DNA from 4 places in the Pseudoalteromonas sp. SS15 genome. Region 2 is predicted to be linked to each of the others. Evidence: predicted binding sites of a transcription regulator. Region 2 holds the regulator's gene; each other region holds the start of a gene.
What was found. The regulator sigma-54, encoded in region 2, starts transcription at its own class of promoters, with help from an activator protein. The targets are predictions, from matches to a motif close to GTTGGCACGNNNNTNGNNT.
Positions count from the first base shown of each region.

Region 1: a site for sigma-54 is predicted at 5,246-5,264, ahead of AAEU28_RS04655 (DUF3192 domain-containing protein). Genes of this name have one in related genera too.
Region 3: a site for sigma-54 is predicted at 1,883-1,901, ahead of AAEU28_RS15970 (flagellar assembly protein T N-terminal domain-containing protein). Genes of this name have one in related genera too.
Region 4: a site for sigma-54 is predicted at 1,251-1,269, ahead of fliS (flagellar export chaperone FliS). Genes of this name have one in related genera too.

Region 1 is NZ_JBMMUD010000002.1:94,734-102,596, reverse strand. It holds gene AAEU28_RS04665 (ATP-binding protein) at 159-3,890, shown strand; gene AAEU28_RS04660 (GGDEF domain-containing response regulator) at 3,891-4,793, shown strand; gene AAEU28_RS04655 (DUF3192 domain-containing protein) at 4,820-5,200, opposite strand; gene AAEU28_RS04650 (D-2-hydroxyacid dehydrogenase) at 5,364-6,311, opposite strand; gene zntR (Zn(2+)-responsive transcriptional regulator) at 6,386-6,799, shown strand; gene AAEU28_RS04640 (SO_0444 family Cu/Zn efflux transporter) at 6,783-7,863, shown strand, end outside.
Region 2 is NZ_JBMMUD010000009.1:92,563-100,425, forward strand. It holds gene pmbA (metalloprotease PmbA) at 1-968, shown strand, start outside; gene mgtE (magnesium transporter) at 1,034-2,392, opposite strand; gene AAEU28_RS17285 (HPr family phosphocarrier protein) at 2,511-2,786, opposite strand; gene rapZ (RNase adapter RapZ) at 2,790-3,638, opposite strand; gene ptsN (PTS IIA-like nitrogen regulatory protein PtsN) at 3,656-4,108, opposite strand; gene hpf (ribosome hibernation promoting factor) at 4,111-4,398, opposite strand; gene AAEU28_RS17305 (RNA polymerase factor sigma-54) at 4,427-5,947, opposite strand; gene lptB (LPS export ABC transporter ATP-binding protein) at 5,995-6,720, opposite strand; gene lptA (lipopolysaccharide transport periplasmic protein LptA) at 6,723-7,247, opposite strand; gene lptC (LPS export ABC transporter periplasmic protein LptC) at 7,237-7,791, opposite strand; gene kdsC (3-deoxy-manno-octulosonate-8-phosphatase KdsC) at 7,788-7,863, opposite strand, start outside.
Region 3 is NZ_JBMMUD010000008.1:9,710-17,572, reverse strand. It holds gene flgA (flagellar basal body P-ring formation chaperone FlgA) at 1-517, shown strand, start outside; gene flgM (flagellar biosynthesis anti-sigma factor FlgM) at 584-907, shown strand; gene flgN (flagellar export chaperone FlgN) at 900-1,328, shown strand; gene AAEU28_RS15975 (LPP20 family lipoprotein) at 1,360-1,827, opposite strand; gene AAEU28_RS15970 (flagellar assembly protein T N-terminal domain-containing protein) at 1,934-3,124, shown strand; gene AAEU28_RS15965 (glutathione peroxidase) at 3,256-3,981, shown strand; tRNA gene AAEU28_RS15960 (tRNA-Asp) at 4,112-4,188, opposite strand; tRNA gene AAEU28_RS15955 (tRNA-Asp) at 4,241-4,317, opposite strand; tRNA gene AAEU28_RS15950 (tRNA-Asp) at 4,345-4,421, opposite strand; tRNA gene AAEU28_RS15945 (tRNA-Asp) at 4,449-4,525, opposite strand; gene AAEU28_RS15940 (TIGR03503 family protein) at 4,624-5,988, opposite strand; gene dnaQ (DNA polymerase III subunit epsilon) at 6,000-6,710, opposite strand; gene rnhA (ribonuclease HI) at 6,781-7,248, shown strand; gene AAEU28_RS15925 (class I SAM-dependent methyltransferase) at 7,258-7,863, opposite strand, start outside.
Region 4 is NZ_JBMMUD010000008.1:37,507-45,369, forward strand. It holds gene AAEU28_RS16080 (6-hydroxymethylpterin diphosphokinase MptE-like protein) at 1-1,192, shown strand, start outside; gene fliS (flagellar export chaperone FliS) at 1,303-1,692, shown strand; gene AAEU28_RS16090 (hypothetical protein) at 1,692-1,991, shown strand; gene AAEU28_RS16095 (GNAT family N-acetyltransferase) at 2,051-2,554, shown strand; gene AAEU28_RS16100 (DUF4910 domain-containing protein) at 2,556-3,833, shown strand; gene AAEU28_RS16105 (class I adenylate-forming enzyme family protein) at 3,830-5,320, shown strand; gene AAEU28_RS16110 (phosphopantetheine-binding protein) at 5,335-5,583, shown strand; gene AAEU28_RS16115 (AAC(3) family N-acetyltransferase) at 5,584-7,080, shown strand; gene AAEU28_RS16120 (radical SAM protein) at 7,145-7,863, shown strand, end outside.

The DNA.
Region 1 (7,863 bases), on a different contig from region 2:
CACCTCTGAATATTGTATACATTAAATCTATCACTTCAGCAGGCCTAAACCAAGTTTGCCATGTTTAAAATTGTAAATATATTAATGATAAAAAGTCACCATTCAGTAAGATTGCTTGCTAGTATTAACGTAGATCATTACCCCAAAGGAATTTGTGCATGATGATGCACACGGAAGAACAACTAACCACATCACCGCTGCAATTTTATCGGCGTGCATTTTGGGTTGCGCTCTCGATAACGATTATGTTGGCTGCGACACTAACATTGCATTTGTATAACCTTAAACTGCAACAAACATTCACTCAGTTCGAAACCCACTATGAACGGCTTAATAGCCAGTTAGATAAAACGCTGACGGCCGTTGATAATATATTTCTCGCCGTTAATGTGAGCTTAGAGCAACCTCTTAGTTACGAGTTTTCTCAACCTAAAACCTCTCCCATTATTCGCCATTCAAATTATTATTACCAATCTTTGGGTAAGTACTTTGGTGAGTTGGTCGGTTATGGTGATTTAAAAGGCGTTGATTTATCGCACCCATATTGGCAAAAAGTGATGGCGTTGGGTGGGGTGTTTAATACTTCTTTGGCTTTGCTTGAGCCACTTGAAGCAATTGCCTACGTCAGTGAGAGTGGCCTCGTCTTTATCAAAAGAAGGCATACTCAGAACAGTGAACTTTTGAGCAAAATTGTTTCAGGCAGCTTTAAAGTAAATACAGACCCTTCTAAATTCATGGTCAGTCAGCGATTGGAAATAGCTGGTAAAAGTTACTTTGCGTTCTCTAATCAGCGTATTTCAAGTTCACGTGCTCATACGCTGATGATCTTTGATGCGAGTAAGTTCCAAGCATTGTTTTATGATAAATCACAACTAAAAGCTGAAGTCTATTTAAGTGATAAATTACATCGGAACTTAATTACAGATTTGTCATTGGGCAAGCCTGTTTATCCAGACCAAGGTGAAATTGCACCTTGGCATGATGGGGTTATATTTTATAAAAGTGAAGCATCGCGCCCGCTTGATGTATTTATGAACGTGTCTGAGCAAGGCTTTGCAGAGTCTATTATTTATAGTTTAGGGCTAGAATTTAGTTTCATTTTATTATTTATTTTAGCAACTTACTTTCCCTTGCACTGGCTCTGTGAACAAATATTTGTAAGACCATTGAAGGAGCTTTTCTCATTTATTCAGCAGCCCGAAAATCACTCCAATACTTATATTGTGCCTAAGCTTTGGCTTTCTGAATTTAAACAAATTAAAACCATTCATCAACGTCGCGCACAGTTATTTTCAAGGGTAAAAGAAGATCATCAAGCGCTCACCGACCAACTTCAACAGAAGCAGCAGTTTCTGGAGCTTGCTGGGCAAGATAAAGAGCGACAAAGTGCGGTACTCAAGGGGGTGTTAGATGCGGTGCCTGATGCCGTTTATTATAAGAATACAGATGGGGTATTGATTGGCTGCAATAGATCTTTCGAACGCTTGCTCAAAACAAGTAAGCTAAACTTGCTTGGCAAAGACTTTAATGACTTTGCTGAACACTTCCGTGCAATAACGGATATCGAAGCAAAAGTCACTGAGCAGCACAAACCCTTTTCTCAACAAATGAGTGTCGAGCATAGTACTTACTTAGTTACGGTCGCGCCTTTTTTTAGCGAACAACTTGGTGTGATGGGCTGTGTCGGGGTATTACGTGATATTACTGAGCACCAAAAAGCACTGCAATCTTTGCAAGTGTCTGAATCTAACTTTAAATCTGCTATTGAGTACGCACCTAACGGGATCGCGCTTGTAAAAGTAGATGGCACTGTAATGATGTTAAATAAGGCCGCCGAACGTTACTTAGGATGTAGTAATAAGCAAGGGCAGCACGTATCTACACTGTTTGGTTATGAGAATTATCAGCAAATTTCTCAGGTATTAGAGCATTTATCAAAGCACAAACAGTCTGTTGACCAACTGAGTTTGACACAATCTGGAAGCTATCCGTTTCTCGATTTGCGTGTGTCTTTGGTATGTGACAGTGAAGAAATGCCCAAGTATTTTGTGATCCATATTCAAGATATCACAGAAATCACCACGTCAAGGATGGAAGCCGAAAGAGCCACATTAGCCAAAAGCCGCTTTATTGCCAATTTAAGCCATGAAATTAGAACCCCCCTCAATGTCATTATTGGGCTGGTAGATATGGTAAAACGCGCTGTTACAGAGAAGCAGCAGCAAAGTCGCTTAGAAACAGTCACGCATGCCGCTGAAACCTTGTTAGAGATGCTGAATGATATTTTGGACTTTGCCAAAGTTGAAAGTCATGAAGTGAGCATAAAAAGTAACGACATTATTGTTAGTGAACTCTGTGAAAATCTTCAAGAGTTAATCGAACCGCTGGCAAACAAAAAGGGGCTCGCAGTGTCCTTTACAGTTGATGAAGATGTATGGCCTTGTTTATATGGTGATAAACAAAAGCTTACGCAAATTCTGTTGAACTTATTGAATAATGCTGTGAAGTACACACAAAAAGGCACGGTAAGCTTTGCGCTGAATCTCACTACCTCTGATGCTGAGACACAAACCATTCAATTTTCAGTTAAAGACACAGGCATAGGCATTAAAGAAAGTGACCAAATAAAACTATTCGATGCATTCACCCAAGTTGATGATAGCCTGTCTCGTGAACACGAAGGAATAGGCTTAGGACTTGCCATAGTGAAACATGAAGTTGAGTTATTGGGTGGCGCAATCGCCTTACAAAGTCAGTTAGGCAAGGGCAGTGAGTTTTACTTCTCACTCACTCTGAATAAAAAGTTGTCCTCAGATGCAAAAGTCGCTAAATCGAGTGTATATTTTGGTGAAACAGCGCCTAATTTACTTAAAGAGTTTGGTATATGCACAATACAAGAAACGGATGTACTACCAGATAATAGTCATTATTTAATTGTTGAAAAAGGAAGTTTACCTAAGTTACCACTTACTCTTTTGAGCTCAATGACAGGCCTTAGGCGCATTTATGTGAACCAAGCAGAGCCTCAAGAAAATGACGTAGACTTGGCAGGTAAATCTTTGCGCTGTAAAGAAGGGGCATTTCTTCAATCGTGCTTATCAGATATATTTTTCAAACCTCAAGACGTGGCAGTCTTAGCTGAGTCTCTTGAGCATGAAGCTAACAGTCCAAAACTTCAAAGTGTTTATCAAGGTGCATTATGTTATGTGGTCGATGACAATGATATTAACTTAGAGATCGCTAAAAATTTATTGCGGCAATTGGGCGTCAGTGTTGTCGTCAGTCAAACGGCAAAAGATATTTGTGATGCGGTCGATAACCTAAGGCCAGATATTATTTTTATGGATATCCATATGCCTGAAGTTGACGGCTTCCAAGCAGCTAAGCAACTCAATGATTGTCAGTATTTAAATGAGATCCCCATTATTGCCCTGACAGCAAATGCAGAAATTTCTTCTCAACAAGAATATTTGCATTCTTCGATGCAGGGATATATTAATAAACCTGTAACCATTGAAGAGTTAGAGAAAATATTGGTTAAGCATGTAAAGCCACAACGTAAGTTTTTTGACGAAGCCTTTGCGCTTCAGCAAATGATGGGTGAAGCCACATTATTAGATAATATGATGGTAAAATTTCTTGAGATGTGCGAGAAATATATAACGCAATTAAAATCAAGTTTAGAGACTAAAGAAATGATTTTATTAGCGCATAGTATTAAAGGGGCATCAGCTGGGTTAGGATTTGAACAATTAGCAGAAGCAGCGAAGCAGTTAGAAGCAGAGTTAAAGCAACAACAAAAAATAGTAAATCCTAAGTTAGTCGTTGAGCTTGAAACGCAATTATTAAAAGTACAAGCGTTTCTGAAAAATAGAGCAAGTGGGTGTTAAATGGCAAAAATTGCGCATATTTTAATTGTAGATGACGATCCGCTTAATCGTGTCGTATTAGAAAACACGTTGTCAGATGAGTACAGCATCTCACTGTGTGCAAGTGGTGAAGAAGCGGTCAGTTTTCTAGAATCAAATACGGTAGATTTAATTATTTCAGACATTCGTATGCCAGGTATGAGTGGCTATGACTTGCTTGAAAAGCTAAAAGAAAAACAGAGCACTTATTCTATCCCATTCATTATTATCTCTGCGAGTAACAGTTACAACGATGAAGCTAAAGGGCTTGAAATGGGCGCGATGGACTACATCACAAAGCCGTTTAGTCCAGTCATTGTAAAAGCAAGGGTAAAGAATCACTTAGCAATAAAGCAAAAGAATGATTTACTCGAAAAGTTGGCTGCAATTGACGGCCTAACAGAGATCCCCAATCGTCGATTATTAGACGAAACCTTAGCGAGTTATTGGCAGGGTTGTTCACAAAGCCATGAGCCTTTTTCGTTATTCTTAGTTGATATAGATTATTTTAAAGAATTTAATGATACCTATGGTTATGCAGCGGGTGACGAGTGTTTAATAAAAGTCGCACAAGCTTTGAACGAAAGCAGCCGTAAACATAATGGTTTCGTTGCTCGATATGATGGAGTGCGATTTGCAGCGCTACAAAAGGGTAAAAATAAAGAGCAAATCTCACTGTTTGCAAAACATATGCATGATGTTATTGATGCGTTGAAAATCCCACATAAAAGCTCACCAATTTGTGCTCATGTCAGCATTAGTATTGGCATAGTACACATAGATAAGGATTTTAATGGCAGTGATCAAGATGTATTGAAGATTGCTGATGACGCGCTTGTGAAGTCACATATGCAACAAGAAAGGGTCACAATATTAAGCCGTTAAAAGAGTTTAACGGCTTAATGAAATACTTATAAAATTTGCAGTAGTGCTGATTGTCCAAACCCAATGAGCTTTTCATCCTTAAACACCAGTGGCGTGCATTCGTCTTTTGTTACTTTGCCATCAGAATGTTTGCTGTTTGTTGCAAAGTAAATCACTTTGAAAACACTTTCATCTTTTTTCACTAACTCTGTAAAGTCAGGAGTTGGGAATTGACCAAGTACTTGGTTGTAGTCAGCGCCAAGGTCTAATTTTGAAATTGTTTTACGGTTTTCTTCTTGCTGATACTGCCAGCGATTACCGTTGTGGTTCGACGCCCAGCCTGGCTCAACGCCATCATCAGATACAGCTACAATACAGCCTGAAAGTAATGGTGCACTTAGCGCAGCAACAAGTAATAATTTTTTCATTGTAGATTTCCTTAAAAATTCGTTTCGGATAATTTGCTTTTACTAGAGCAATATTATTGCCAACTTTAAAAGTCTTTATTTTACAAATGTCTGTTGTTTTTTATACAAGCTTAAAAGTGTCGACGCTTCTAAATTTTAGGGTAATTCACCAACTTTTAGCGAATTACACAACAACATTACTTGCTCTGCCATTGTTAAAGTTAACAATGTTATTTGCTATTTCTTTCACTAATCGTTCAATAGATTCTTTCGCCGCCCAAGCTGTATGTGGGGTCAGTATTAAATTGTGACCTTGATAATTGGCAAGGGGATTGTTTGCTTGTGCTGGTTCAACAGATAATACATCAAAACCCGCTCCTGCAATTTGGTTATTTGTCAGAATTTCAACTAAAGCTGATTCATCAACTATACCGCCTCTGGCTGTATTGATCACAAAGCTGGTAGGCTTAAGCAAACCTAAGGTCTCACTATTGAATAAATTTCGTGTTTCATCATTAAGCGGACAATGAATCGATAACACATCGGCCATCTTTAACGCTTCGATGAACGCTGTTCGGCCAGGACGAATATCATTAGCGTTCGGTCTTTCAGCAATAATGACCTGTGCGCCAAATGCTTCAGCAACTTTGCCAACCGCTTGTCCTAAGCTACCATGACCAAAAATCACAAAATTTTTACCCGACAATTCAGTGATCGAATAATCAAGGCGACAAAACATATTGCTTTGTTGCCAAAGACCATTCGCACAATCTTGCTGGTAGCGGTGAATATTAGTCATTAAGTTGCCAAGCAGAGTAAAAGTATGTTGCACGACTGATGGGGTTGAATAACCCGCGACGTTACAAACACGAATTCCTAATTCTTTAGCTGCATCAAGAGCAATGTTATTCGTACCAGTTGCAGCAACACAAATGAGTTTTAGCAAGGGTAATTCAGCTAAGGTTGTAGCATCTAGCACCACTTTATTCGATATGACAATGTCTGCATCTCTGCAGTGAGTAAGTACCTGCTCTTTATTTGTGTGCTGATATGTGGCCAATTCACCAAGAGCTGACAAAGGTGCTAGGTCAGTATTGGCGAGTGTGGCGGCATCAAGTAAGGCAATCTTCATAAATTTAATCTGCTCTGTTGACCTTGGAGTTTACTCAAAGGTTTATAATGTGCTTAATAAGTCGGGAGTGTAAGATGAAAATAGGCGAATTAGCAAAGCGTTTAGATATTAGTACGGATACTTTAAGGTATTACGAAAAGCATGGCCTACTGAGTTTTAGTGAACGCAGTGAGTCAGGTTATCGTATTTATAGTCCTAAACATGAAAAACAAATGCAGTTTATTTTAAGAGCAAAAGCAGTCGGATTTAGCCTTAAAGAAATTCAAGAATTGTTAGCAATTAAGGTAGAAAAGCAACAGCATAGCTGTGGTGAAGTGAAACAGCTTACTTTGCAAAAAAGGCAAATTGTTCGTGATAAGATAGCCGAGTTACAACGTTTCGAAAAATCTCTATCATTGTTGGCAGATGCTTGTTGTGGCGGGCCTGAGCTTGCGACCGGATGTTCAATTTTAACCACCTTGGAGGCAGCAGATGACATTGTTATCTAATTTCTGGTCTTTATTTTTAGTTTCAGCCCCTTGGTTAATGTTGGGGTTATTACTAGCAGGCCTTTTAAATATCTTCATACCTAAAAACTTTTTACAAAAACACTTAGGCAAAGAAGGTGTGTGGACGACCATTAAAGCAGCCTTAATTGGTGCGCCAATGCCATTGTGTTCATGTGGTGTTATTCCTGCCGCAGTAGGACTCAGAAGGGCTGGTGGCTCGAAAAGTGCCACTACGGCGTTTTTAGTGTCTACACCTGAAACTGGCGTAGATTCAGTGTCAGTGTCTTATGTGTTATTAGGGCCATTTATGGCGATTATCAGGCCAATAGCCGCGGTGTCGAGCGCGATAGTGGCAGGTTTATTGGTTGGTAAAGAGAAAGGGTCTGAAACAAAGCACTTAGATGAAGATGCCAAAACTGATGCATCTGATAATTCAGTATCTGTGAGTAAAAGCTGTTGTGCTCCTAAGCTAGCGGATATCGAGAGTAGCACAGAAAAGCAAACAAGTTGCAGTAGTAAAAAAGCAGAAATAGCAACAAAGCCAAAAGCATCATGCTGCGCAATGTCATCTGATGAAGTGGCATTAAAGAAAGAAGAGAAGCTCGCGACAACAAACTGTTGTGGATCGAAGAAACTAGAAGAGCAATCAAGCTGTAGTAGTAAAAAAGCAGAAACAGTAACTGATACAAAAACAGCTTGTTGTGCAACCTCATCTGAGCCTGTCATCGTAAACAACAACGAAGCGTTACTTGAAAAAACGACAAGCTGTTGTGATACAGCGCACCCAGCAGAGCCTGTGAACAACGGAACATCGTGTTGTGATAGTAAAAAAGATGAACAGCAAGCAGCGTCTTTCTTCTCCAAGATAAAGCAAGCCGTGCACTTTAGTTGTAATAAGCTACTTAGTGATACCATGGGATGGCTGATGATAGGACTGTTTTTCGCCGCACTAGTACAAACATATGTACCGACTTCATTCTTAAGTCAGTGGGGCGATGGCATTTTGGCAATGGTCGTGGTGATTTTGGTGAGTATACCTATGTACATTTGTGCGACGGCTTCTA
Region 2 (7,863 bases):
CTTGGGAGGTAACACCAGAGCAGGGTGTTGATATGTGTATTGAAGCTGAAAAAGCAGCATTAGAGTTTGATGAGCGTATTGTTAACTCAGATGGTGCGAGTTTCTCTAGTCATGAAGGCTTACGAGTTTATGGTAATACCCACGGTTTTTTAGCGGGCTTCCCGAGAACACGTCACAGTTTAAGTACCATGGTGATTGGTCAAGATGGCGAGCAAATGCAGCGCGATCATGCTTATACCCTCAGTCGTGAGCAATCAGGTTTAAAATCTGCAGAGTCTGTCGGTCTTGAAGCGGCTGAGTCAACCATTGCTCGTTTGAATAGTAGAAAAATTGCCACCATGAAGACACCTGTGGTGTTTCGAGCGGATGTTGCGAATAGTTTGTTTGGGCATTTGGTTTCAGCAATTGGTGGTGGAGCGTTATATCGTAAGTCGAGTTTCTTGCTAGATTCTTTGGGAAAGCAAATTTTTAATGGCAGAGTAAATGTGTCAGAGCGCCCACATTTATTGAAAGGGTTAGCGTCTAGCCCATTTGATAGTGAAGGGGTAAAAACGCTGGATCGTGAAATCATTCATGGTGGCGAGTTGCAAACCTATTTACTTGCAAGTTACGCAGCAAGAAAAATGGGTATGACAGCCACAGGCCATGCTGGCGGTATTCATAATTGGTTAGTACAGCAGACGCACGATGATCTAAAGGCTGTTCTTAAAGAAATGGGGACTGGCTTATTAGTCACTGAGCTAATGGGGCAAGGTGTGAATACAGTAACGGGAGATTACTCTCGAGGCGCAGCAGGTTTTTGGGTTGAGCAGGGCGAGATCCAATATCCAGTAAGTGAGATCACCATTGCGGGCAATCTAAAAGATATGTTTATGGAAATACAGGCCATTGGTGGAGATATTGAAGCGCGTGGCAGTGTGCAAACGGGCTCGATATTAATTGAGTCAATGCAGGTTGCTGGCGAATAGCCTATTAGCTTTTATTAAAGTAAAAGCCCGCGAAACTGAGCGGGCTTTTTTGTGTCTGAAGTGGGCTAAACTAAGAACCAGGTCGCTGTCCCTAAGAAAGCAAAGATACCAACAATATCTGTGACTGTGGTGAGTACCACACTGCCCGCAAGGGCAGGATCTATGTTCATACGCTTTAAGATAATTGGGATACTGGCACCGGCAATGCCGGCTGCAAGTAAGTTCATGAACATAGCAAAGGCGATCACGCCACCGAGTACGAAATCCCATTGCCATATGGCAACAACACCGGCGATTAGAATAGACCAAAGCACACCGTTTAATGCTCCGATGGCAAGCTCTTTACCAAGCAAGAACTTCTGGTTGGTGTTGTTGATATGGCCAAGGGCAATACCACGAATAACGAGTGTTAGGGTTTGGCTGCCAGCCACCCCACCCATACTCGGTACAATGCCATTAAGCACCGCTAAAATAGGCAGTATATCTAGGGTACTTTCGAAAAAGCTGGCGACAAAGGCGGCAAGCAAAGCCGTTAGAAGGTTAATGCCAAGCCAGATAGATCGTCGCTGGCTACTTTTCAAAACCGGTGCGAAGGTATCTTCTTCGTCATCTAGACCCGCCATGCTTAACATGCTGTGTTCGGCATCTTCACGAATAACGTCTACGATGTCATCGATGGTGATACGACCAAGCAGTTGCAAGTTATCATCAACAACCGCTGCTGAAATCCAGTTATGACGTTCGAATAGTTGCGCCACGTCACTTTCATCCATAGAAACGGGGATGGTCTCTTTCTCATCATCCATGAGTTCTGCAACCACTTTATCGGGTGAGTTCGTTAAAAGGGTTGCGACAGGCAGCGCTCCGATAAACTGATTTTCTTTATCGACGACATATAAATCATCGGTACCATCGGGTAACTCTCCTCGCAGACGTAAATAACGTAATACCACGTCGAGCGTCACATCAGGCCTAATGGTGACTGTATCGGTGCTCATTAGTGCACCTGCAGAGCGTTCTTGATAAGAAAGCGCCTGGGTTGCCCTTGCTCTATCTTGAGCGTCCATTGCGCCGACAACGTCTTGGTAGACGTCTTCAGGTAAGCTTCTTAGAACTTCACCTAAGTCATCGTCATCCATATCCTCAGTTGCGGCTGCAATGAGTTCTGGATCCATTTGGTTGATAATGCCAATACGAACGTCTTCAGATAGCTCTTCGAGTACATCACCTTGAATATCAGGGTCAACTAATTGCCATAGCTGAGTACGCACTTTGTGCGGAGAAGATTCAAGGAGTAATGCGGTGTCGCAGGGGGGAGTTTCAGCCAGAATACGCCTAACCTGAACAAACTGACCATTGTTTATTGCGTGCGTTACTTGTTGTAATTGTTGCAACGTATAGTCTTGTTCTAAGGCTTCTGGCATAGGCAATCCATTTATTAGGTGGTGTGCACCGAGAATAAAGGTTTAGGCAGTTACTGTGAGCGCCTAAAAAGAGTGCCTTAAGTTTAACGTAATTTTTGCAGAGTTACCAAGTGCTTGGTTACTCATCTTCATGAAATTTTTGTGCAATTAATTCGCCAATGGCGGATAGTGCGGGCTCGGCATCTGGGCCTTCACAGCAAACTCGAAGCTGCTTGCCATGACTGCTTTCAAGCATGAGCAAAGCGAGTACACTGTCACCAGGCGCTTCCTTGTCATCTTGATAAAGGGTGATCTGCGCATCAAATTGTTGGGCTAATTGCGCAAGCACTGTGGCTGCACGTGCATGCAGACCACACTTATTTTGGATTAGAAAAGTATCTTCTACCTTGACCATGTTCTAGTCTGCGTCTTGTTCGCGGTGACGTATTTGCACATTGTTATGAGTTTTAGCAAAGCTTTCACCAATAGTTTGTGCAAGGTAAACAGAGCGGTGTTGTCCGCCAGTACAACCAATTGCAATGGTTAAATAGCTGCGATTATTGCGCTCTAGGTGAGGCAACCAAGTCTGGACAAAGGTTTGGATCTGCCACGTAAACTTCTGCACTATGCTGTGGCTTGCTAAATAATCTTTAACTGGTTGATCTAACCCAGTAAGCGGTTTTAGTTCTGGTTCCCAATGCGGGTTTGGTAAAAAGCGCGCATCAAATACATAATCGGCTTGCTTAGGGATACCATGTTTAAAACCAAAAGATAAGAAAGTAATAATAAGTTGCTTATCTTTTTTGCCAAGGATCTGCTCTCGAATGGTTTCTGCTAGCTGATGCACACTTAAATCTGTCGTATCGAGCAAAACATCAGCTCGTGTGATTAATACATCGAGTAACTTCTTTTCTTCTTTAATTGCTAAATCAAGCGGCAGGTTATTTAAAGAAAGCGGATGTAATCGGCGCGTTTCTGAAAAGCGTTTGATCAGTGCTTGGTCATCACTGTCTAAATAGAACAGCGTGGGATTTGCAAAGCCTGGTAAGTATTCAAGAATATCATTAAATTCTTGTTGCTCTTTTGGCAGGTTACGAACGTCGATACTGACGGCTATCTTGTCATAGTTATCAGAAACACTTCTGACCAAAGATGGTAGGAGATTTACTGGAATATTATCAACACAATAATAACCAAGGTCTTCCAATACCCTTAAGGCAACGGACTTGCCCGACCCTGAGCGACCACTAATGATGATCAGTTCCATGGATTCCTCTCTGTTAATTAATCTTGAAGTGCAATAAGTTGATAGAGTGCGTCATCGTCTTTTGCATGACGAAGCTGCTTACAAAACTCTTTGTTGTTTAGTTTATCAGCAATTGCAGCTAAGGTCTTTAGATGTTCTGCATTATTACCTTCAGGTACAAGCATTGCCAAGAGAATATCGACAGGTCGGTTGTCTATTGCGTCAAAATCAATACCGCTTTGATTGGTCACTAAAATAGCAAAAATAGTATCAATGCCTGCTAGGCGGCCATGAGGAATAGCAATACCTTTGCCTATGCCTGTACTGCCTAACTTTTCTCGCGTTAGGAATGCATCTAATATTTCGTGGGCGTTATGTTCTGGAAGGTGTTGGCTCGCTAATTCACTGATGTACTCAAGCGCACGTTTTTTGCTATTAAAAAGGACCGCAGCTTTACTGCAGTCCTTGTTGATAATCGAGCTAAGTTTCATGGTTAGTGTCGAGTTAATTTCTCTTTGTGTTTGATAACTTGGCGATCGAGTTTATCAACGAGTTTATCAATGGCTGCGTACATATCAGAGTGTTCATCTGAAGCGAAAATTTCACCGCCATTTAAATGAACGGTAGCTTCGGCTTTTTGTACCAGCTTCTCAACATCTAAGATCACGTGAACGTTATTAATGTGATCAAAATGCCTTTCTAGCTTTGCAAACTTCGTGTTTACATAGTCTCTTAATGAATCTGTAATTTCTACGTGACGACCAGTTAAATTTAGTTGCATAAGCATTTTCCTTCTCTTGGTTTACGTCTTAAATCAAGCTCTTACGCTGATTTGACGGTGGAATAGAGAGTGACTCGCGGTATTTTGCAATTGTACGACGTGCCACTTTGATTCCCTGTTCTGCCAATATATCTGCAATTTTGCTGTCGCTCAATGGCTTAGCGGTATTTTCTGCAGCAATTAGCTTTTTGATCAATGCTCTAATCGCAGTCGATGAGCATTCACCTCCGTTTTCAGTGCTTACGTGGCTTGAGAAGAAGTACTTCAACTCAAAAATGCCACGGGGTGTATGCATGTACTTCTGAGTGGTGACACGAGAAATGGTAGACTCGTGCATCTCGACCATCTCAGCAACATCATTCAAAACCATAGGCTTCATTGCCTCAGGTCCATGTTCAAAGAATGCCTGTTGTTGTTGCACAATGCAATTGGTAACTTTCATTAAAGTGTCATTACGGCTTTCTAAGCTCTTAATAAACCATTTTGCTTCTTGTAGGTGAGAGCGAATGAATTGGCTGTCAGTGCTTGATTTTACTGAGCGTGACATTGCCGCATAATGATCATTAACCCTAATTTTAGGCATACATTCAGGGTTTAGCTCAACAACCCAGCGACCTTTTACTTTTTTCACCGACACATCAGGAATAACATACTCAGATTCTTCACGAATAATGCTGGCGGCAGGTTTAGGGTTAAGGCTGTGAATGAGAGTCATCACTTCTTTTAACTCAGGCTCTTTGAGCTTGGTCTTTTTCATGATGGTGCGGTAATCACGGCTGGCCAATAGATCAATATGCTCGCTTAACACCATTTTTGTTTCAGCTATAAAAGGCGTGTCTGCATCAAACTGATTGAGTTGAATGCATAAGCATTCTTGTAATGAGCGAGCTGCAATACCAACAGGGTCAAAGAGTTGAATACGCTTTAATACAGCTTCTACTTCATCGAGTTCAATTAACTCTTCGTCATTGCCTTCATTAATACTTTCTAGGAGTTCTTCGGTACTAACAGTAAGTAAGCCTGCATCATCAACGGCTTCAACAATGGCAACGGCAATGGCTTTATCGGTTGGACTGAATGGCGTGAGTTCTAATTGCCACATTAAATATTCGTGTAATGTTTCAGTGGTCTCACCCTGATAAACAGTTTCGTCTTCAGGCATTGGGCCGCTACTGGTGCTCGGTGCTGCACTCATGTACTCGTCCCATGTCACATCCATAGCGAGATCGTCACTGACCGTGTCTTTACTCAGTGCGGCATCGCTATCGAGTTCGTAATCGCTGGTCGGTTCATCACCGTGACCATCATCAGCAGAATTAGAGAGTTGCTCGCTAGCATCAGTGTCTTTGGTCGCTTTGTCTGAATCATTGCCATCAGTATTTGGCTCTAATTCCGATTCATCTACTTCGAGTAAAGGGTTGCTATCCAGCGCTTCTTGGATCTCTTGCTGTAGATCTAGTGTGCTCAATTGCAGCAAGCGAATTGCTTGTTGCAATTGTGGTGTCATGGTTAGTTGCTGCCCCATGCGCAGCTGTAGCGATTGCCTCATGTATTTCTAACAATCCTTTTTGTTATTTGGATTATGTCTTGCTTTAACTATAGACGGAATTGTTCACCTAGGTAGACGTCTCTCACGGTTTGATCAGCTAAAACTGATTCAGGCGTACCTGACGCGATTAATTCACCATGTGAAACAATATAAGCTTTCTCACAAACATCAAGGGTTTCTCTTACGTTATGATCTGTAATGAGAACACCAATGCCGCGGTTTTTTAAATGCTCAACAATTTTCTTTATATCTAACACCGAAATCGGATCAACGCCAGCAAAAGGCTCATCTAAAAGAATAAATTTAGGGTTTGCGGCTAAAGCGCGAGCAATTTCAACTCGGCGACGCTCACCACCTGATAAAGCCATGCCCTGACTGTCCCGAATATGTTGAATATTAAACTCATCCAGTAAGTCGTCTAAAGTTTGCTCTCTTTGTACTTTATTGAGGTCTTTGCGCGTCTCTAAAATTGCCATTAAGTTTTGATAAACAGTTAACTTTCTGAAGATGGAAGACTCTTGAGGCAGATAACCAATGCCCATGCGTGCTCTACTGTGCATAGGTAGCAAAGTGATATCTTTATCATCTATGGTGACTTTACCTTTATCGCTAGGCACAAGACCAACGATCATGTAAAAACTGGTGGTTTTACCTGCGCCATTTGGACCGAGAAGACCAACAATGCTCCCAGCTTCCACACTCAAACTGACATTTTTTACGACTTGGCGGCCTTTATAGCTTTTTGCTAAGGCTGTGGCAGTTAACACACTCATGCTCATTGACCTTGTTCAGGGTTAGACTTTGATGCCTTTTTCTCTGGCACTAAAATCGTGTGTACACGTTGTTTGTTTTGTTCATTTTGCTCGGCACTGATCAGTTGCTTCTCGATGTCATAAATAATTGCTTCAGCCTTGATAACTTGACCTGCTTGATTGATTTCTGCTTTGCCTTTGATGGTAAGCAGTCGATTTGCAACGTCATACCTGACTTCTTCTGCGCTGGCACTTAATACTGAGCCATCAGGCTGCTTTTCGATAAAGCGAGCTGGTTTGCCTGTTGCGACTAAAAGCTGCTTGTTCTCACCGAGCTCTTCACGCTGATGTACTTCCAATCTGTCTGCATAAATTTCACGGTTGCCATGAATGATTTCAACATTTTCTTCAAAGATACCAATGTTTGTCTTTAATTGTGCTTGCTGCTTACCTGCTTTAATTGATACTTGTGACATAGGTGCTGTTTCAGCCAAAGCAAAGTTAGAAAAGCCGAGTAGTAGCAGTGAAAGAAGTAGTTTATTGGTCATAATAAATGGTTCGCGTATGGTTAATGAGCTCAATAATTTCAGTATTGAGGTCGGCATTGAGGCCTTGCCCTTTTATATTTAAATGAGGGCCCACAATTTCTACGGGTAGATCTGAGCGCATGCTGCGCTGAATAATATCTACTTGAATATGGTCTGCGCTGATTTGGCTTATCATAGCACCTTCAGTTAGATTTAGGGCTTTAACATCTCCCTCTAAAATCAGCATATTATTTTCATATAAAGTGGCTTCATTGGCCGAAAGTTGCCAATTTTGTGGGCCATTAAACAGGGTGAATGTCGGCGAGGTAAAATGGCTAAACCCGAGTTGCTGATAGAGCTCCATTTTATTCGCTTCAACTAGGTAATTTCGTATGCCGGCTTCAGAATATTTGGTTTGCTTTAGATCTGTAGCAACATAATCTGGGGTGGCGATGCTCTCTTCTTCGCTGGCACTTTGCTTTTTAGGCTGATCAAAATACGGTGACCATATCCAATACATGGTCAGTGCAAAAATAATTAATAATATGACGCGGTTGACCGTCATGCGCTTGTTCCTGATGTGCCGAGTGTATGACCCTGGCACAGCATGAGTAAGTCAGTTAATTCTCTTACAGCG
Region 3 (7,863 bases), on a different contig from region 2:
TCGGTTGTCTGAACGTGCGTGTGAGACACCTCTATCATATTCAACCAATGCCATACCGCCTTTTAACCGACAAGTTACTGTAAAAGTGAAATGTGATGATATGTCTGGCTGGACTCAGTTCGTACATGTACGAATTGAAGAACTTCATCCTGTGATCGTTACGACTCAGGCCATTAACAAAGGAGAGCTAATTACTAGCGAATCTATCAGCATTGAGTTCAAACCTAAACACTTTGTCAGGGCCAGCAATTTAGATACTGAGCAGTATCTGGTTGGTAGTAGAAGTAAAAGAGTAATTAGAGCAGGCACAGCCATTGGGCTCCATCATATCTGTATGGTTTGCAAAGGCGACAATGTGACAATTTATGCTAAAACTCGCACCTTAACAATAAAAACAACTGGCGTGGCACTTCAAGATGGAAATGTTGGTGAACAAATAAGAGTTAGAAATCAAAAGTCTGGAAAAACTATCTCCGCAAGAGTAAAAGATGTAGAATCTGTTGAGGTTAATATTTAATTTTTTACTAAAGTTATAAGCGAACAGGTCGATAGATAGGCATGAGTAATTTTTGGGTCAATTATCATGGTTAATAATGTAAAAGGGCAATCTCAGCCGAACACAGCGCTTAATAATATTAAGCAACAAAAAACTGATTTACAAAAGTCTGACGCAAACGTGGCAACTGAAACAGCAAAAGCCCCTCAAAAGGCTGCAACAGACTCTGTGAGTTTAACTCCACAAGCACAACAACTAAAAAGTTTGCAAGAAAAAGCGCAACAAGCGCCTTCTTTTGACAGTAAAAAAGTTGAGGAGCTAAAAAATGCAATCAGTGAAGGTAAATACCAGGTTGATGCTGAAAAGTTAGCTAAGAATATTGCGGCGTTTGAGTTTGACGTGTATGGATGATCAAATAAACCTTTGTCATCATAAATTAGAAAACCAATTACAGCACCTTAATGCTTTGACCCAGCTTTTAGATGCAGAGCTAGCATGCCTTGCTAGCAAAAAAGGCAATGGCTTAAAAGACATTGCTCGTGAGAAACTTACTCTTCTTAATAACATCCAAAAGTTAGATAAAGAACTTTCGGGTTTTAACCAAGATATTTTTAAAACTGAACAAATTAAACCTTTAACAGAATCTGTAAATTCTTTACTACTTAAGTGTAAGAAGCAAAATGAGGTTAATGCACAGGCAGCACATCAGGCCCAGCTTGCAGTTAAAGAGCTTAAAAATATATTAATCGGTGCCCCCACTTCTGTTACTTATGGACAAGATGGTGGTGTGATAAGTGAAAACTCTGAGTTGGTTAAAAACTTAAAAGCCTAGTGCTTGAAAAATTACTAATCACATTTTGTGGTTAGTAATAGATCACACGCTTTACTTTTCTTGGTTTGATAGCACTAATATACAGCTCATGTACTTTTTTCATATCTAGCTCTAATTCTGTCGCATAAGTATCACCGACAGAGTATGTCTTAACTATTTTAGCGCCTTTGATTAAACCGCCGACTTTACTCGATAAGCCATCCGTTTGCGCAATTGCCCCTTTTACAGTCATCGTTGATGTGAGCTTTTGGCCGTGAACTTGCTCTGCGAGTTCTCTGTATGCTTCCAGTTTGGACACTTTAATTGCCATCAACATCTTTTGTGCATTTGTTTCACCTGGCTGGCTGCTCAAAGGCGCATACCCCACAGCACGAAGAACTGGGTAATAGTCTGGCTCTTCGTAGGTATACTCTATATGCTTATCAAATACTGAGCTACAGCCTGTCAGAAGAATGGAACACGTCACCAATGATGAATAAAAAACGTTTTTCGCTTTCATAATAAACACACCAAATTAAAGTCTGCTCATTCAATGCATTTTTCACGCCAATAAAGCTGGTACGTCTATTGCTTTGATCGATTAAGCGAATCAGTTTGGAATAGAGATGATGAAACATATTCTGATAATTGTACTACTTGTATTCTGCGATCACGTAAAAGCGGAATGGTTTGAGGTAGTCGGTTATGGCGGCATAGTTGATGGTGACACGTCTTCAGCTAGACAAATGGCTGTCAAAGATGCGATCACCCAGGCCTTGATATTCTCTGGTGCAACAGTATCAAGTGTTCAAACTGTTGCTGATGGTGTACTCGAGCAAGACGAACTCAAGATTAAAACACATGGTCAGATACAGCATGTAAACTTAATCAATGAGCAACAACAAGGCGAGCAATACTCTGTCACACTACATTTAGACATTATTCCTCAGCAAGCGCAATGTGTTGAATCAAAATTTAATAAACAAATTACTGTCACACAAAGCCAATTAACACACCCTGATCAAGCTAGGTTAGGTCAAATTTTTGACATCCCTAAAGCCAGTTCACAGCGCTTATTTAATACTTTAAATGAGCGAAATTTAGGCGTAAAAATGATCCCGTACATTGATCGGAAGCTTGATGTCAGGGCTTTCTTTGCACAGCAGTTTGAGTATAACGCCAACTTAATTGATACGTTAAGTCGAAGTAGTAACACTCAGTATGTGTTACTGAGTCAAATAACAGATATTTCTCAAGGCCGAAAAATGAACAACGATTATGCATTTTGGGAAAGTGAAGCCTATATGCGTAACTTTAAAATTGATTTTGCGTTATTTGATTCGCAGACTAACGATCAAGTCTGGTCTCAGCACTACAGTGCTCAAGGTATTTGGCCACATAAAAAAACTAAGATTGTGAATGTAAATAGTGAAGAGTTTTGGCGAACCGATTATGGTCAAAAAATTCAAACTATTTACAATAAGGTGAGTCAAGACCTAAACACCGCGGTAAGTTGCCTGAAAACAACCGGCAAAATATTAATGATCGACTCTGATAGAGTGGTGATTAACTTAGGACAAAGCCATGGACTAGAAGCAGGGCAAGTCCTTTCAATCCTTCACAGAAGCAATTTGACTGCGGCAAATGGCATGCAGTTTTCACATCATATTCAAACCATTGAACAGATTGTAGTTGAACAAGTGAATGCGCAAAGTGCCATCGCTAGAAATTTAAGTGACAGACCTTTGAGTAATATTCAGCTTAATGACGTCATTAAGGTAGTTGTTAAAGAGCCTGAGTCATTCACGTTAAAATAACTTCATATACTCACAATTCAGACAATAAAATAAGGGTAATCTAGTTTTTAGATTGCCCTTATTTGTTTTACTTACTTTAATCTAAATGTGCATTATAGATAATAAAGGCATTCAACTATGAGGAAATTAATATGCTAGAAAATCGTGAAGGAAAAACAATACCCTCTGTATCATTTCCTGTGAGAATTGGTAATGACTGGCACACCGTCACTACAGAGCAACTTTTTAAAGGTAAAACCGTTGTTGTGTTCTCTTTACCAGGTGCATTTACACCAACCTGTTCATCGACACACTTACCACGTTATAACGAGCTGGCAAATGCATTCAAACAAAATGGCGTAGATGACATAATTTGTTTATCAGTAAACGATACCTTTGTTATGAACGCTTGGGCGAAAGATCAAGAAGCTGACAACATCACCCTACTCCCTGATGGTAATGGAGAGTTCACGGACGGGATGGGCATGCTTGTCGATAAGGCTGACTTAGGCTTTGGTAAACGAAGCTGGCGTTACTCTATGCTGGTTAAAGATGGTGTTATTGAAAAAATGTTCATTGAGCCTGATGTACCAGGTGATCCTTTCGAAGTTTCGGATGCCGATACCATGCTTGATTACATCAACCCAGAGTGTGAAAAGCCTCAGCCTGTGAGCTTGTTTACCAAACCTGGATGTGGTTATTGTGAGAAAGCTAAGGCACACCTGATCAGTAAAGGTATTCAATTCGAAGAGATTGTATTGGGCCGTGACGCTAGCCTAACAAGTTTAAAAGCGATTTCAGGCCAAGAAACAGTACCGCAAGCATTTATCTCTGGAAAGTATATTGGTGATTCAGAAGCGATTCTGTCGCATTTCTGATTATTGATACAAGTTATTGATAATACTCTATTGAGCGAATTGAATTAAGCTTAAGATAACAAGGAAGTTATTTTACTGTCATTTAAATATAAAGGTTTAGGGTGATAGTGAGATGAATAATCAAAGTGAGTGGCGGAGTGGACGGGACTCGAACCCGCGACCCCCGGCGTGACAGGCCGGTATTCTAACCAACTGAACTACCACTCCGCAGTGGTGGGTATTTATAGAGCCAGTTCTGGTTTGACTCTTAGATATCTAATGGCGGAGTGGACGGGACTCGAACCCGCGACCCCCGGCGTGACAGGCCGGTATTCTAACCAACTGAACTACCACTCCGCAGAGATATCTTATTTTTATTTGCATTGGCGGAGTGGACGGGACTCGAACCCGCGACCCCCGGCGTGACAGGCCGGTATTCTAACCAACTGAACTACCACTCCAGCGCGACTTACAAATTTTAGAATAATTGGCGGAGTGGACGGGACTCGAACCCGCGACCCCCGGCGTGACAGGCCGGTATTCTAACCAACTGAACTACCACTCCGCTTTATTCTTGTTGTCAGGTTGCTCCCTGACAGCGGCGTGAATAATACGAATCGACCTGTTTAGAGTCAACTGTTTTTTTTAAAAAAACTGTCTTTTTTAGTCTCCATCCATAGAAAGGTTCAAAATATCACCTGATTTGTTGTTTTTTGAACCATTCGGATCATTTGCGTTATCTTTGTCGCCATCCTGTTCTGTTGTCGACTGCTTTTTCTTGAATGACGGTAATTTAATTTTCAGCTTAATTGGCTTCTTCTGAACGAAGATTCTGATCACCAACCAACCAATTAACATAATAAAAATATTTCCAACAGCGATAATGCCTATTAAAGCGCCGGTACTCAATGTCGGCTCAGGCTCTGGGGGAGGTAATTTAGCAAGTAAAGGGTTTACTTTTGGCGCTTGTAACTCAGGCACCTTCTCAATTGGCCTTTCAATCTCAAAGTTATACATAGGTAACTTAGCCATAAACTCTCGATCATTGATATTTTCACCAAAGACAGAAAACTCGATTTGATAGCGACCCCAATCGTAATTACTTACTTCTAATTTGCGGTAAAGACGTGCTTCTGGGTTAATCGTAAAGATTTGCTCTTCGCCGTTTGGATAAAATATCTTGCCTTGAAAAATAACCGTTTCAGGTTTAATGATATTTTGATCTAACTTAATCAACAGTTCATGACTGGCTGTAGCATTGCTGGCGAGCGTCAAATCAAACTCAAAGGGTGGCTCTGCAATAACGATAGGCGCTTGTACCACCCTTCGTTTAAGAATGGGCGTTTCAATATAGAACTCTGGTTGCCACTCACCGGCAGGAAAAACAAGTTTAAATTCTCCGGTAAAAATTCCATCCATCGGTCTTTCATCAAATTCGCGACCATCATCTTTAAATTCGGTCACGCTTTGTGTGCCCGCCCCAAAATTGTCATATTGATCATTGTTGGTACTCACGAACTCAACAATTAGACTGACCACATCACGAAAATAGCCGACATCGATAGGCTTATCATCGTTCATTACTTGACCAGTCACTTTGAGAGTTTCTCCCCTAAACATCAATTTAGGTAATGGCTCTACCACCAGCTCAATGTCACCTAACACCATAATTCGGCTATCGGGCTGCACCCTACCTATTACCTGCCAAGGACCTGGCGTTGGGTTTTCTATGGTAATAAGGTCGTAGCTTGCTTCATCGTACCACTCTAGCATTTCATCTTTCATAGCATGATGCGCGTAGTATTTACTGCCATCAGGTTTGACTAAGATAACCGCCGGTGAACCAGGCTTTCGAAAGAAAAGCAGTGTTATTTTTTCGACTTTATGATCAATACGGAAGCGGTTATCTAATAGCGGAACTTCATTTACTTTGCGATTATTCTTCAACAACGTAATAGATGGGGTTGTTGTGAGTGCAATACATTCATGAACAAACAATAAGAGCAGCACTAACAATAATCGCTTCATATAAATTTACCTTAATTTAGTTGCCAAAGAGTCTCGCCATTTTTATTAACGACTTTTAGCCTTTCTTCATGCGCTATTACTTCATCGGCAGAAGCTTTAACAACTTTAAGTGCCGGACGGTTATCAGCCAAACGTCTAATACTGGTGTTATCAGTTTGCGATGTGTCTTCGGTATTATTCGCCAAGTTCATTTTTACTTGACCACCCGTCATCGCTAAATAAACATCAGCTAAAATCTCGGAATCCAGTAATGCGCCGTGCAGTGTACGTTTTGAATTATCGATGTCATAACGTCGGCACAATGCATCTAGGCTATTCTTCTGACCTGGGTGCAGATTTCTTGCCATAACAAGGGTATCTAGCACCTCACAATAGTCATGGGTGTTTGGGTAGCCTTGCTGTAACAGCGCAAATTCGTTATCCATAAAGCCAACGTCGAACGGTGCGTTATGAATAATGAGCTCAGCCCCTTTAATATACTCAAAGAACTCTTGCGCTACTTGATGATAAAGTGGCTTATCTCTCAGAAATTCATTGGTAATACCGTGGACATCGATTGCCTCCTCTTCAATATCACGCTGAGGGTTGATGTACACATGAAAGTTATTACCTGTTAAACGGCGGTTAATGAGTTCAACACACCCAATTTCAATGATCCTATGACCTGCTTTCGGATCGATACCAGTGGTTTCAGTATCTAAGACTATTTGTCTCTTTAACATATCGTCTGCCTGTTAACTTTGCTATTGTTAGCAACTAATCACTTTATTCTACATAAAAACAGGCTAATTCGTGCAAAAAAGCGTAGAGATTTATACCGATGGTTCATGTTTAGGCAATCCCGGACCTGGTGGGTATGGCATTTATCTTCATTATCAAGGCCATGAAAAAACGCTTTCTCAAGGCTATAAGCTCACTACTAATAATAGAATGGAGATGCTCGCCGCCATTGTTGCACTCGAAACTCTAAAACGCCCTTGCACAGTCGTGTTACATACTGACAGTCAATATGTTAAACAAGGCATCGAGTCTTGGGTTGCAGGTTGGAAAAAGCGTAACTGGCTTACTTCCGCAAAAAAGCCAGTTAAAAACGTTGATTTATGGAAGCGCCTCGATGAGGCCTGTCAAAGACATGACATAGAGTGGCGTTGGGTAAAAGGTCACAGTGGCAATAAATATAATGAAATCGTAGATGACTTGGCCAGAGAAGCGGCGGGTAGTTCAAAACTGCTTGAAGATGAAGGATATCAAGCAGCTTAAATTTTGTTGTTAATTAGACTTGTCTCGAGTTTGTCTAAGCCCCGCATTTTTAACCGCAGGTGCCCATTTGGGCCTTGCGTGCCACTTAGGTTTAATTGGTGTTAAAGGTGCGACCCGCTTTCGTGCCACCAGCATATAACAGCTACCCATGGGCTTTAAATAATGACGGCAAAAACGCCGCCAAGGCGCAAAACGGGATAAACGGCTGCCACGAGCCAACGACGCATAGACAAAGCGCTCATCACTGATTATTTCGAACCCCAATAAATCTAACCAATCTTTTACTCGAGCAGGGGTAAAAAAGCGCCCTGACCACGGCAGCTTTTGTGAGCTAAACGGCAATAAATTCGCTAATCCACATAAGCTAAACGGGTTAAACCCTGAAATAACCAAGTAGCCACCAGGAATTAAAGTACGATGTGCTTCGCGCAGAATGTGATGAGGATCACTTTCATATTCTAAGCTGTGAGCCAGCACACATACATCGACACTGTGCTCCGAAAAAGGCAGTTCATCAATTTCAGCAACCACACTGGTTTTCTTACATTGATGAGGAGATACATTCACTTGATGAGGGATCACACATTTTGATGTATCAAGTTGTCCACTTAATGA
Region 4 (7,863 bases), on a different contig from region 2:
AAAACAATTCCATAACCCTATAAAAGATAAGCCTGTTTTTATTTGTGCTAATGGACCTTCTCTTGATTTAGCCATCGATTTCTTAAAAGAAAATCAAGATAAAGTTATTATCGTTTCAGCTGGTACGGCATTGAAAGCTTTGTTGGTTAACGACATCAAACCTGATATTCACATTGAAATGGAAAGAACAGCTGGTTTGTTAGACTGGGTTGAGGTTGTAGAAAGAACTGAAAATATTAAATATAACTTATCTGATCTAAGAATCGTTGCATTAAATACTGTCTACACAGGAATATTCAAAAAATTTAAGTCAGCTTGTTTACTCGCCAAGGTGAACGATGCGGGTGGTAGATTAATCAATGCTTTAGACGAAAAAATTATGTTTACTTACCCTGATAACAGTAATCCAAGTGTTTCTAATACTGCATTGGCAGTTGTAGGGGAGTTAGGTTTTAAAAATATTTATTTGTGTGGAACTGATTTTGGTTTCATCAGTGAAGACAAACATCATTCAAAGCATAGTATTTATTTTGACGAAGATTTTAAACACAAAGATCTGGTTAAAAATAATATGCGAAGTAATTTAGAGGTAAAAGGTAACTTTAGAGAAAAGGTTTTATCTACTAACTTGTTTGACTCTTCAAAAGGTAATATAGAGTTATATATTCAACAAAACCCAGAACTAAAGGTTAAAAACACGTCAGATGGCGCGTTTATTAGATTAACAACGCCGGTTAGGATTCAAGATATAGCGATTGATGATTGCTTGGACTCTAAAGATATGCATTTAGAAAAGCTATTCAAAGTTGCAGCTTCAACTAAGCAATTATCTGTTGAATTAGTTAACGACCGTATCGAGAAAATTAATTTAAATTTAAAAGATGTACTTGAGCAACTACTGCTTCTGACATCGCAAAGTTTTGAGACAAGAGAGCAGCTAGCAGACGCATTTACTCTGCAGAATAAGGTTTTGAAAGCACTAACTAACTCTGATGATGGACGCGTTATTTACTGGATAATTCAAGGTTCATTCAGGTACTTTCAAGCCTACATTATGACTAACAGTTATTACTACCATGATCTAGAAAAGCGAGCTGAATTTATGAATGCTTGTATCGATGCTTTCCACTCTCATATTGATGATGTCTATAGAGAGTATATGGCATTTTATAACAAGCCTTCTCATTTATAATTGAGAAAAAGTATTTAATTTTTAGCCGAAACAGCCGATAAGATAATTAACTTAGATTTTTGGCATTTATATTGCTTTGTTTAGTTGTTATTTTTTTAGAGAGTACAGTCATGCAACATTTATCAATTAATAAATATAAACAAGTCACGGTTAGCAGCGTAAGAGAAATGTCACCTTACGATCAGGTTAAGCTTGTTTTCGTAAATATTGTAGGGAAACTGTCAGCAGCAAAGGGCTTTATTGATAGAAAAGACTACGAAAAAAAGGGCGTGTACATTTCAGATTGTATTACTTTACTTGGAGCGCTTCAGCAGGTCCTAGACTTTGAGCAAGGAAAAGAGATCTCTGGTAACTTAGATTCCTTGTATGACTTTTGTCAAAGAAAGTTGCTTGATGCCAACATGAATAACGATATAAATCAAATTGATGAAGTGTTAGGCATAATCGGGGAAATAAAGGCGGGCTGGGAGAGCATCCCTCAAGAAAATAGAGCTCTATAGTGAGTTTAGAAAAAGAGGTTGACTATAATATAGCGCATTTGAAAAAGTCGTTAAAAAGCGTTTCACTTGGCTATTCTGAGAATGAGCATGAAGTGCTTTTTAATAATTTAAAAAGTTCTATAGAAGCTTATTTTGCTAAAACTTCAGAACCCAACCGGGAAAAAGTCGAAAGCTGGCTAAGTTCAGTTTCTGAGCTTGAAACAGTTGCTGCGAGACTAAAGCTCGAATCGGTGAAGTTAATAGAAAAAAGAAAGCAAGGAAAGTTAGGTGTTAACAAATATTTATCGCATTCAAAATAATACCTAATAAGAGGTTTAGTGAGTTAATAAAACTAATGACCTGATAAGTTGGAGCCTATATGCTTAATGGCAAAAAAATCTATTTGCGACGACTTTCTGAAAATGATGCAAGTCCAAGTTATCTTTCTTGGTTTAAACAAAAAGAAATTAATAACTATATAAAAAAATCCCCTCGAACTATTGCTGATTTGAAGTCTTTTATTAAGGCTTCAAATTCTCAACAAGGTTGTCATTTATTTGGAATCTTTGACCATTCACATTTTCACATTGGTAATATCAAGTTAGATCCTATTTCATATATGGAAAATACAGTGGCTTTAGGGATTATGATTGGTGAGTCTTGCTACAGGGGCAAAGGCATTGCGTTTGAGGCAATGGAACTTGCTTTTCGGTTTGTGTTTGACGAACATGACATCGAAACAGTGATACTGGGCGTTAATAAAGGTAATATTAGGGCTGTCTATTTATATGAAAAATTCGGATTTAAGAGTTTTTTCAATCCTGAAGATAAGAATCCAAACTCATTGACTATGAAATATACTATACCTGAATCTAATAATTAAAATGCTTGGAAAGAAAATTTACGAATGGTGTGAAGATTTATTCCCACTAAATCGCAGCCTGACAGGTGAAGGCAACAGGCAGACTTTATCTTACCTTAAAGGTATATTGCCTCAGCTAGAAATAAAAAAAATTCAATCTGGTACTCAAGTATTTGATTGGAAAATACCTAGAGAGTGGAAAGTAAACGCTGCATATATTATTACCCCAAGTGGTAAGAAGATTTGTGACTTTAGCCAATGCAACTTGCACTTAGTAGGTTACTCTATGCCTGTAAATAAAAAAGTTAGTCTGCAAGAGTTAAAAGAGCACTTACATTTTTTACCAGAGCAACCAAGTGCAATTCCATATGTAACTTCTTACTATGCTGAGAACTGGGGCTTTTGCTTATCTTATGAAGAGTTTATTGAGCTTGAAGAGGGAGTTTACCAAGTAGTAATAGACTCAGTGTTGTTTAATGGAGAACTTAACTATGGTGAACTGATCCTCCCTGGGGATTCAGAAAAAGAGGTTTTGATTTCTACTTATATTTGTCATCCATCATTAGCAAATAATGAGTTATCAGGGCCTGCAGTAGCGGCTTCGTTGGCAGAAAAATTAGCAGCGCAAAAAAATAGAAGGTTTACATATAGAATTCTGTTTCTTGCAGAAACAATTGGAGCTATCGCTTATTTAGCCGAAAACCTTGAACATATGAAGAATCAAACTATCGCTGGATTCGTTTTAACATGTGTTGGTGATAATAATAAATACTCTTTCTTGCCAAGTAGGCAGGGAGGGACCTTAGCAGATAGAGCCGCTTTACAGACACTAAAGTGGCTAGAAGAAAAAGTGGATTATTATTCATACTTAGACAGAGGTAGCGATGAGCGACAATACTGCTCACCAAATGTAAATCTACCCGTATGTTCTATTATGCGGAGTAAGTATGGAGAATACCCTGAGTATCATACCTCTTTGGATAATTTAGACTTTATTAGCCCTGAGGGTCTTGAAGGGGCGCATAGTGTACTGTGGAAAACTATTGAACTGATAGAAAATAATTATATATATCAAGCTGTATTCCCTTGTGAGCCTCAGCTTGGCAAGAGAGGGTTATACCCCGATATAAGTTCGATAAATACAGACTACGCGTCAATTGAAGATATGATGAACTTTTTAGCTTATGCTGATGGTGAGCAGGATCTAATTGAAATTGCAGATACAATCAACGTTCCAGCCAGTAAATTAATAAATCTGGCGAGTAAGTTGCTCGAACATGGTGTAATTAAAAAAATATGAGTATTTACAATCAATTTAAGAACTCAGCTAATAATTCCCCTGATAAGCTTGCGCTGGTTTTGCCTGAACAAGAAGTTAGTTATAAGCAACTATTAGTTTATGTTGATAATCTAACAGAAAACTTAGTAGAGAGTTTAAATTCTGAACATAAAATAATAATTACGCTATTACAAAATAGTTTAGAGCAAACCACTTTGATGTTGGCATTAAGCCAACTGGGTTGGTCTTGGTTGCCACTTTCACAAGAGTTGTCTTTAGAGCAAATAGAAAATTATTGCAATATACCTGGTGATAAAGTAATTGTTACTGACTTTTCTTATAAGTCTCGGGTGGATAAAAAAGAATTAGCTCATAGGCTAAGTTCTGTTTTTTCACTTGGCTTGGATTCAGATGCTGATGATTGTGATATTAAGTTTGGCCTGAATCGCTCAGGTAAAAAGCTGAATTTTCAAGTCGATTTAGATGCCCCATTTATTTTAACTATGTCTTCTGGCACTACTGGCGAGCCTAAATTAATAACCTTTTCTCAACAAACAAAGCTGAATCGAGCAAAGTCAGCCTATGATTGCTACAAATTATCAAGTGATGATGTTTTTTTAGCGCATACGCCTCAATATCATTCTCTGGCTCAGCGTTTAACTTTTTTACCACTTATGAATGGTGCAACTTTAATATTAGGACGCCAGTTTTCAGCTCAAACTTGGGTTGAGAACGTTAAAAAGCATCATGTAACCTTTACTATTTCTGTTTCTTCTCAGTTAATAGCGATACTTAATTATTTAAATCAAACTGATACCAAAATTACCACTCTTCGCCGGGTGGTATCTTCTTCAGCAACTTTAAGTTCTGAGTATAAGCAGCAACTTCTTACAATGCTAAACTGTGAATTACATGAGTGCTATGGGGCCTCAGAAGTTGGCACTGTTACAGACATTCATGTTAATCAAGAACTTAATTTTTACAAAAGCGTTGGCAAGCCTATTAGTGGTGTACAAATAAAAATTATAGGTAATAGCTCCGAAGAGTTAGCTGCTAATCAGGTTGGCGAAATAGCGGTCTACACCCCTTTGTTATTTTGTGGTTATTACCAAGATGAAGAAAAAACTTTAAGTAGTATGCATGGTAATTATTTTTTGACGGGGGATTTGGGTTATGTGGATGAACAGGGTTACCTATATTTCAAAGGTAGAAAGAAAGAGTTGATAATCTCCGGTGGGATCAATGTATTCCCTGAAGATATTGAAACAGTTATTAATAAATATGAAGGCATAAAAGAAAGTATCGCCTACTCTAAAACTCATCCTTACTTAGGTGAGGTTGTAGCCGCGGTTTTTACGGCTGATGAGAACATTGACACTAAAAGGTTAAAGCAGTTTTGCCGGGCAAAATTAGCTTTATACCAGCTACCAATTAGTTTTAAGCAGGTGTCAGATTTGAAGAAAACTGCGACGGGTAAACCCAAACGCGCTTTATATAGTAATTCATAATAATGGGAACCATAATGGCAATTTCTTTACAACAGCTTGTTGAATTAATAGAGCAATATAATGAACTTCCAACGTTAACTGAATCTGAGTTGTCAAGCTTCAGGTATCTTGATAATACAGGCTTTGATTCTTTCTCGCTAATTCACTTAATTGCAGATATAGAAAGTGAATTTGGTGTTGAATTAAGTGCTGAAGATACAGAGTCAGATCAGTTTAGAGCAATTGGAAGTTTACTTTCGCTAATAAATGAAAAACTGATCTAAATGCCGAGACAATATTCAAAAGAAGACATCCTCAATGCTCTGAAAATAGTAGATATACAACCTGGAGATACAGTATTTGTTTCTACTTCATTAGGCATGTTAGGTCTGCTTGAAGGTGCTAAAAGTAATGATGAACTTAACCAAGCATTTTTTGAGTCGTTAGTAGATTTATTGGGTAGTGATGGAACAATAATTGTCCCCACTTATTCATATACCTTTGGTAAAGGAAGAAAAAGTAAGCCCGCATCATTTAACACTATAACTACTCCTAGTGAAATAGGTCCTTTTCCTGAGTATTTTAGACAACAGAAAAATGTAATTCGAACACCAGATCCATTTATGTCTGTGAGTATTTGGGGAAAACACGCAGAAGACTTAGTAACAAACTTACCTAACACTTCATACGGCCACGATTGTATCTTTGCCCGCCTACTAACGCTAAATACGAAATGTCTCAATATTGGTCTAGGACCAAACTGGATGGCGTTTATCCACCATATAGAGTATTTACATAATGTACCTTTTCGGTACAACAAAAGATTTTGCGGTTTCATAAATGGGAAAGAGTCTGAGTGGATATATACGGTGCCTGTTTTAGGGGATTTTGCAGTTGCAAATGCGCACAAGGTTGCAAGAGATTCTGAGCAGGAAGGATTATGGAAAGTTTCTGAGCTTGGACGAGGGAGAGTTTATGCTTGTAGTTACAATGAGTACTTTGATTACGTAGATAACTGCTTAGTAAAGAATCAATGGTGTTTAGCAAGTTCAGGGCCTCATGATATTCATGCAATGGAATATAATAGGATAAACGCTGAGTTTTCTGATAGTGCGGGGTTGCTAGAAAACTCGAAAGCTTCAAACCGCTTTATAATTGAGTTAACAAAACGTTTTAATATGGATTATTTAAAGTTTGACTCAGGTGACATAGTTGCAGGCCAAATTATTCCTGAAGGCTGGCATTGTGGTGACTTATCAATATATTGTGTAACTACAAATACTATGAAATTAAAGTGTGTTGACTATGTTAGTAGCTATAGTTTAGGTTTCAGTGGTAAGGTTTTGGGAACGGAGTTGCTGCAGCATGTTATTGAAACAGAACAGTACTTCAATGACATTAAAAGAGACTGGGTGTTGAAATCACTCCCTTTCTCTATAGAGCCTAATGGTTTATATGATATTAATTTGAATTGTGGGGCTTTTTTCTCAGAAATGATTGTAGCCTACTCGCAAGTTGATGATAGCTTTCCTGTTGATGTACTTTTTACCAATGGACTTGAAGAGAAAGATATTATTAAAAAGTTATATGGCTTACAAAGTAAAAATAATGTGTTGATTTGTTCCTCTTGGATAGCTTTAGGTTTAGTCTCTGAGCTATTTGGAAGTAAATGTGGACCCATTTATATATGGGGTATTAATAATGAAGACTTCAGGAGTGAGTTAACAAAAAAAGCAAAAAAACTGTTGAAGAATTATAAATATATTTTCCAAGCTTTATAAGTTTGTATTAATTTTACTTAGTTTTTGCCGATAACGTTATATTCCTTTAGAAAAGAGATGAACAATGAAAACATTGAGTTGTCAATATCTTCATCATGCAGTTTACTTTGCGCCAGATGTTCTTAGACATTGCTGCAAACGTTTTTTTGTTGATGGAAAAATGAAGGGGGATGTTGAAATGTTCCCTGTTAATTCAACTAAAGACATCTCTGCAGAAAAAATTTTACAAGCTAAGAAAGATTTACATGCCGCTATCAATAAAGGTCAGGAGACTCCTTGTACCGGTTGTCCATTTTTAACAAGGGAAGAGTGGGCAGATTTTGATAAGTTAAATATAGATCATATATCTATCGAGTCTCACTCAGTGTGTAACATGAAATGCAGTTATTGTAGTGACACTTATTATGGAGGCTTAAAGCCTAACTATGATTTAAAAGAGCTTTATGAGCAGCTTTGTTCAGAAGGTGTGGTCAATTCAGGTAATTTGTCGATTGCATGGGGCGGGGGAGAACCCTTATTACTTGATGACTTCGAGGATATATTTTCATTATATATGCAAGGCTTCTCTCCTAAATATACAAAAATTTTCAGTAACGCAACTAAGTTTAGCGAAAAAGTAGCTAATTACCTTAAAAGTGGTCAATTGAACATCACAACAAGTATTGATGCCGGTTGCTCTGAAACTTTCGAAGCTGTAAGAGGTTTTAGGGCATTTGAGCGTGTTTTTAAAAATTTAAAAAGATATTACGACTTTGCAGGTAGAGGTGTAATAATCAAGTATAT